One region of the Brenneria rubrifaciens genome, then DNA from elsewhere that is predicted to be linked to it. Evidence: predicted binding sites of a transcription regulator. Region 1 holds the regulator's gene; the other holds the start of a gene.
The links. The regulator PurR, encoded in region 1, represses purine synthesis genes. The targets are predictions, from matches to a motif close to CANGCAAACGTTTGCNTG.
Positions count from the first base shown of each region.

Region 2: the regulator PurR is predicted to act here: its motif matches at 1,983-2,000, upstream of guaB (IMP dehydrogenase).

Region 1 covers NZ_CP034035.1:1,690,100-1,693,955, forward strand. The annotation lists gene cfa (cyclopropane fatty acyl phospholipid synthase) at 1-1,052, opposite strand, end outside; gene purR (HTH-type transcriptional repressor PurR) at 1,398-2,429, opposite strand; gene cydH (cytochrome bd-I oxidase subunit CydH) at 2,806-2,895, shown strand; gene EH207_RS07885 (Grx4 family monothiol glutaredoxin) at 3,202-3,552, shown strand; gene rnt (ribonuclease T) at 3,586-3,856, opposite strand, start outside.
Region 2 covers NZ_CP034035.1:2,798,320-2,802,175, forward strand. The annotation lists gene guaA (glutamine-hydrolyzing GMP synthase) at 1-342, opposite strand, end outside; gene guaB (IMP dehydrogenase) at 455-1,921, opposite strand; gene xseA (exodeoxyribonuclease VII large subunit) at 2,093-3,478, shown strand; gene EH207_RS12770 (M4 family metallopeptidase) at 3,661-3,856, shown strand, end outside.

The sequences.
Region 1 (3,856 bases):
AGATAGTAACCGAACATACGGCGGAAACGTGCGGAATAACGTGAGGCAAGATAAGGCCAGCTTTGCTGGAAGCGCTCATGCCACGCCATCAATGTGCGGTCGTAATCGGCGCCGAAATTATGCCAGTCTTCCATTACCAAGTAGGACTCGCTGGCCTGTGCAATATGACGCACGGAAGGAAGACAGCCATTGGGGAAAATATATTTGTCCGTCCAGGGATCGAGCTGCGAGTTGGTTTGATTCGCGCCGATGGTGTGCAGCAGAAACAGACCGTCAGGCTTGAGATTCTGACTGACGACGCGAAAATAGGCGTCATAATTGCGCGGACCGACATGTTCAAACATCCCGACAGACACGACGCGATCAAACTCATGGGTGAGGTCGCGGTAATCCTGTAGCAGAATGGTGACGTCCAGATCTTTGCAGCGCTGCTGAGCCAACTTTTGCTGTTCGCGGGAAATTGTCACGCCGCAAACGGATACGCCATAACGACGGGCGGCAAATTCCGCCAATCCACCCCAGCCACAACCGATATCCAGCAGCGTCATTCCAGGTCTGAGCTGGAGTTTTTCGCAGATCATTTGCAGTTTGTCTTCCTGTGCCTGCTCCAGCGTTGCCGCTTTTTTCCAGTAAGCGCAGGAATACTGCATGTAGGGATCGAGCATCAGTGAAAACAGATCGTTGCCCAAATCATAGTGCTCTTCACCAACAATCCACGCGCGTCTCCTGGATTGCAGGTTCATCAAACGAGATGCGGCGATGTGTAAGATGTCTCTCAGGTGGCGGGGCAGTTTTTTATCAAGTTTGGCGAGCAGCACGCGATGGAAAAACATATCCAACTGGTCGCACTCCCACCAGCCATCCATATAGCTTTCACCCAGCCCTAATGAGCCTTCGCGCAACACGCGTTTAAAGAATTCTGGATTTTTCACTGTGATATCAAATGGACGCGAACCATTGATTTTGATATCCGCCATACTCAGCATTTCATGCACTATGTGGAACCAGGATGCGTTATGGCTATCCAGTTCCTCTATATATGATGAACTCATAACCTCTCCCTACCTTGGGGTCGATAACGCGCCGCAAGGAAAACATAGACAATATTCACCCACGTTTGATACCAGTGGTAAATACTTATCGCCTATTCTCTGAATCGTCAGAGAAAAATGAAGAAGAAAAGCCGGTACGCAGCTACGTAGGGGCACTCATCATTGAGATAAATTCCGCAGCATCCGTTTGCGCGCAAAATTAAGGATAGTTGAAGAAAGCAAAATGCAGTTTTTGTAAAAATCGTATTCAGTTTATGACTGCTTCAGCCTGGGGACAAGTATAAATTGGCTGAAGCAGTGTCACGGAAAGGACGGCGGATGCCTGAGAGAAGACATTATCCGATATCAGGCGTGATGAGGGCGATCGCAGAAAGGGCCATCAACCACGGAACGGCGCTCAATCAGCGTCGGGTGGACTTCGATAACCTGTGCGTCCTCCCGTTTGCTGGTGATACGGTCGAGCAGCATTGAGAATGCGGATTGTCCCAGACGCTCTTTAGGCTGGTGGATCGTGGTCAGCGCCGGCGTGAAAAAGCGGGCATGGCGAACATTATCGTAGCCAATGACCGAGATATCCTGCGGGACACGCAACCCCAACTCGTCCGCCGCGCAGATCGCGCCCATCGCCATGATGTCGCCACCGCAGAAAACGGCGGTTGGGCGATGCTTCCGCGCCAGAATCTGATGCATTGCTTTATAGCCGGATTCCGGCTCGAAATCGCCCTGAACGATCCACGCGTCACGCACAGGAATATCCGCGTCTTTCAGTGCCTTCAAAAACCCCAGATAGCGGCCGCTGCCGGTGTTACGCTCCTGACTGCCGGGAATGGCGCCGATGTCCCGGTGGCCGCGTTGGATGAGGTAACGGCCTGCCATATAGCCGCCTTCAAAGGCATTATCAATGACGGTATCGGTAAAATCACTGTGCGCCTGTCCCCAATCCATGACCACCATCGGAATACTGCGATAGTCTTTCAACATGGTGAGTAATGCGGGAGGATACTCCGCACACATTACCAGCAGGCCGTCCACGCGCTTTTGGGCCAACATGGAAAGATAGGCGCGCTGTTTGTCGAGGTTGTTGTGTGAATTACACAGAATTAGCGTATAACCTTTGGCATAGCAGCTGTTTTCCACCGATTCGATAATCTCGGCAAAATAGGGCGCTTCACTTGACGTTGCCAACAGCCCGATGGACTTGGTGTGATTGACTTTTAGACTGCGGGCGACAGCGCTGGGTGAATAATGTAACTCTTTAATCGCCGCACTCACGGCTGCCCTGGTTTCTTCGGCGACGAAACGTGTTTTATTAATCACGTGCGATACGGTGGTGGTGGAAACGCCCGCTCGTTTTGCCACATCTTTGATCGTTGCCATCTAAAAATGACTCCTGACTTACCTGTTACCGTCGTAGGTAGTGTTAATCGTTTGCCTGCGTGTGAAGTTCTTCTTCCCGGCGAAAAAACCGGATTCAGTAGAGAGTGCCGAATATTATACCTGAGGGGAACAAGGTTGACGTTTCGACCAGGACGCAGCGCTACCCTGAGCCGCGGATTTTGTCCGATTTGCCACGAAAGGGGAAGCAGTAATTTATACTATTAGTGCGGCATAGGAACGAGATTTTTCATTCAACTTATGGAAGAATCGGCAGAGTTATCGGGTTGTGGTTTTAAACTATCGTTTGATGTTGAATCCCCAATCAAGGACACGCCTTTCTTCTCATCATTTGCCGTCATAGATAAAGGAGAGACTTATGGATACAGATCTTAAATTGTCATTACTGACAACCGTTGCTGCGCTCGCCATGATCATGGTATTCAGCTTTATCGCCGTATTGAACTGATTGGCGCTTACCTGCTCACTTGTTTCGCCGGTGCGTCTGTTTAAACGCGTTTTGGCGACTCAAAGCGTGTCTGAGTACAGACAGGGAGAAGGGGGGCGAGAGATAAATTCTTAGAACGTGACCTTTATTTTGTCTCTGTATTAAGTGGCAAAAAACAAAGCCACACAAAAAATGGCGTTTTTTTGTCGCTACGGCCCTCGGTACAATATAATTGAATAGATCGCGCTGTAATGGCTCATCTGACAGAGGCCCGTGGTTAATGCATCTGATGTTAGCCATCTTATTAAGGTTTGAGGAAGCAAGAGAATGACGACAACGACAATTGAAAAGATTCAGCGTCAGATCGCTGAAAACCCGATTCTGCTGTATATGAAAGGTTCTCCTAAATTGCCGAGTTGCGGCTTCTCTGCACAGGCAGTACAGGCGTTGTCAGCATGTGGCGAACGTTTTGCCTATGTCGATATCTTACAGAATCCAGATATTCGCGCCGAATTGCCCAAATACGCCAACTGGCCGACTTTCCCACAGTTGTGGGTGGATGGGGAACTGGTCGGCGGCTGTGACATAGTGATAGAAATGTATCAGCGTGGCGAATTACAGCAACTGATTAAAGAAACGGCTGAGAAACACAAGTCTCAGCCGGAAGATCGGGAATAAAACCAACGGGTGCATCGTGCACCCGTTTTTTGCCTAGCTTGCTTTAGACTCTGCTTCTGAGGCATTCTCATCAACGACTACAGGCCATCCCCCCAGACGTTTCCAGCGATTCACCAGCTCACAAAACAGCAACGCGGTTTGATGAGTATCATAGAGCGCCGAGTGCGCTTGGCTTGAGTCAAACTCGATACCGGCGGTAATACAGGCTTTGGCCAACACCGTCTGCCCCAACACCAACCCGCTTAATGCGGCCGTATCGAAGGTGGCGAAAGGGTGGAATGGGTTGCGCTTCAGGCTACAACGC
Region 2 (3,856 bases), 1.1 Mb from region 1:
TTCCACCTGCGCATAGCCGAATTCGCGTTCGCTGGAGCCTTCGACACATCCGCCCAGTTGCATCGCCATGGTCTGCATACCGTAGCAAACGCCTAATACCGGGACGCCAGCCTGGAAGACGTATTCCGGCGCGCGCGGGCTGTCAAACTCAGTGGTGCTTTCCGGGCCGCCGGAAAGGATAATCCCGTTAGGATTGAATTCGCGGATTTGCGCTTCAGTGACATCCCATGCCCAAAGTTCACAATAAACGCCCAGTTCACGAACGCGCCGAGCCACCAGCTGCGTGTACTGCGAGCCGAAATCCAGAATGAGAATGCGATGTTGATGAATGTTTTCTGTCATGAGAGGCGTATTCCAAAATACGAAAAAACAAAAGTGATTAAACCCGGCTAACAGCCTTCAACTGTTCAAAATAGCGCCGGGTTTAACGGGTTAAATCAGCTCGCAAATCACCTTATGAACCCATACGGTAGTTCGGCGACTCCTTAGTGATGGTGACGTCGTGGACGTGGCTTTCCTGAATACCGGCGCCGCTGATGCGCACGAACTCGGCTTTGGTGCGCAGTTCATTAATGGTTCCGCATCCGGTCAGCCCCATGCAGGAACGCAAGCCTCCCATTTGCTGATGAACGATCTCTTTCAGGCGGCCTTTATAGGCCACTCGGCCCTCAATGCCTTCCGGCACCAGCTTGTCTGCTGCGTTGTCGCTCTGGAAATAACGGTCGGAAGAGCCTTTGGACATTGCGCCCAGCGAACCCATACCACGATAGGATTTAAATGAACGCCCCTGATAGAGCTCGATTTCACCCGGAGATTCTTCCGTACCTGCCAGCATGGAACCGACCATCACACAGGCCGCGCCCGCCGCGATGGCTTTGGCGATGTCACCGGAGAAACGAATACCGCCGTCGGCGATAACCGGCACGCCGGAGCCTTCCAATGCTTCAACCGCATCAGAAATGGCGGTGATCTGCGGCACGCCCACGCCGGTTACGATACGGGTGGTACAAATGGAACCGGGGCCGATACCGACTTTCACCGCACTGACGCCCGCGTCCACCAGTGCTCTGGCGCCCGCGCCGGTTGCCACGTTGCCGCCAATGATTTGCAGATCGGGATATTTGGCGCGCGTTTCACGGATGCGTTGCAATACACCTTCGGAATGACCGTGTGAAGAGTCAATCAGCAGCACATCAATCCCCGCCGCGACCAGCGCGTCAATACGCTCTTCGTTGCCGGCGCCCGCGCCAACCGCCGCACCGACGCGCAGACGTCCATGCTCATCTTTACAGGCGTTAGGTTTACGTTCCGCTTTCTGGAAATCTTTTACGGTAATCATGCCGAGCAGACGAAATTTATCATCCACTACCAGCGCTTTTTCCACGCGTTTTTCATGCATTTTTTGCAGAACAACGTCGCGCGTCTCAGCTTCTTTCACCGTGACCAGACGTTCTTTCGGCGTCATGACGGCACTGACAGGCAACGCCAGATCGGTGACAAAACGCACGTCGCGACCGGTAATAATCCCCACCAGTTCATTGCCTTCGGCAACAACCGGGTAACCCGCGAAGCCATTACGTTCAGTCAATTCTTTTACCTGACGCAATGTTGTATCGGGTGTAACGGTTTGCGGGTCAGTGACCACGCCGCTTTCATATTTCTTCACGCGGCTGACTTCTTCCGCCTGTCGCTCGATAGACATGTTTTTATGAATGAAGCCCAAGCCGCCTTCCTGTGCCAGCGCAATCGCCAGACCAGATTCGGTGACGGTATCCATCGCAGCCGACAGCATAGGGATGTTTAGTCGGATAGTTTTCGTCAGTTGGGTAGTCAAATCAGCCGTGTTAGGCAAGACAGTGGAATGTGCGGGCACAAGGAGAACGTCATCAAACGTCAGTGCTTCTTTAGCGATACGTAGCATGGGCAATATCTCACCAAGGTGGATGTAAGAATAGATAAAATATTGCCGTGGCATTATACAGAGCGTAATCGGTTGCCTCCAGCATTATTTTACTAAAGTGCTTGATTACCGTTTTAAGGCAGGTAATATCAGTCAATTAAGTCTCTGTTTTAAAATTTGATCTGGCTCACAATGTCTCAATTCCCTTCTTCTGCAATTTTCACTGTTAGCCGCTTGAATCAGACGGTTAGACAACTGTTGGAAATGGAAATGGGGCAGATATGGCTTTCCGGCGAAATTTCCAATTTCTCTCAGCCCGCTTCCGGTCACTGGTATTTCACCCTCAAAGATGAGCGTGCTCAGGTGCGTTGCGCCATGTTCCGCACCACCAACCGCCGGGTGACCTTTCGTCCGCAAAACGGGCAGCAGGTATTGATTCGCGCCACCATTACGCTTTATGAACCGCGCGGTGATTACCAACTGCTGGCCGAAAGTATGCAGCCCGCCGGGGATGGCCTGTTGCAGCAGCAGTTTGAACAACTGAAGCAGCGTCTCGCGGCCGAAGGCTTGTTCGATCAGCAGTTTAAACAGATCCTGCCCTCCCCGGCCCGACAAGTCGGCGTGATTACCTCCGCCAGCGGCGCCGCTCTGCACGATATCTTAAAGGTGTTACAGCGGCGCGACCCTTCACTGCCCGTCGTGGTGTATCCCACTGCCGTACAGGGCAGCGAAGCGCCGCTACAGATTGTTCGCGCCATTGAACTGGCTAACCTGCGTGACGAGTGTGATGTGCTGATCGTCGCCCGCGGCGGCGGGTCGCTGGAAGATTTATCGAGCTTCAACGATGAGCGAGTCGCACGCGCCATTTTTGCCAGCCGAATCCCTATCGTCAGTGCGGTGGGCCATGAAACCGACGTGACCATTGCCGATTATGTCGGCGATCTGCGCGCACCCACGCCTTCTGCTGCGGCTGAACTGGTGAGCCGGAATCAGTTGGAACTACTTCGCCAGATACAATCCCAGCGCCAGCGTCTGGAAATGGCCATGGATTACTACCTTGCCCAGCGCCATCGCGAATTCACCCGTCTGCATCACCGCTTGCAGCAACAGCATCCACAACTGCGGCTGGCACGCCAGCAGGCCCAATTGGTCAAACTCCGCCAGCGTCTGGATGATGCCATGCAGTCACAGTTGCGACAGATTTTTCGCCGCCATGAGTGCATGGAACAGCGCCTGTTTCAACAGCAGCCATTGCCAAAAATTCACCGCGCGCAGCAGCGTTTACAGCAATTACGCTATCAGATACAGAGCGTCGTTGAACGTAACCTGAATAAGCATCAGCAACGGCTGGGGGTCGTCTGTTCACGTCTGGAAGGCGTGAGTCCGCTGGCTACGCTGGCGCGCGGCTATAACATTACCACCGCGCCGGATGGCAACGTGCTGAAAAACATTGCACAAATTACCTTGGGCGAAACGTTAAAAACCCGGTTGCAAGATGGCTGGGCGGAAAGCCAGGTCACCGCACTCGTCCCGCAAAGCACAATTACCGCCGCCACACCCACGAAAAAAGCGCCCTAAAACGTCATAATCACCGTAGGGAGATTTGTCCTAAAAGAGCGGATATCTCCCAATATTCCCTGTAACGTCTGAACTAAACTGTTCTCCTGCTGCCCACTGATTCTAAGAGCGTGAGTAAGAATGAGTGAGATTGGCTCATCGTCTGCGTTCACCGACAATCGCCTTTATTAAGGAGATATGGTATGAAGTTCAGACAGATTTATAGCGTGATCCCTCCCTATATCCTGCATCGTATTGTCGCTGGCGGCTCAGAGGAACAACGACATTGCGCCCAGCAGACCCTAATGCACGTTCAGTCATTGATGGTGAGTCATCATCCCCGGCCGGAACAACATGCAACGCGGCCCGCCGGACAGGTGCAGCGCGATATTTACGATG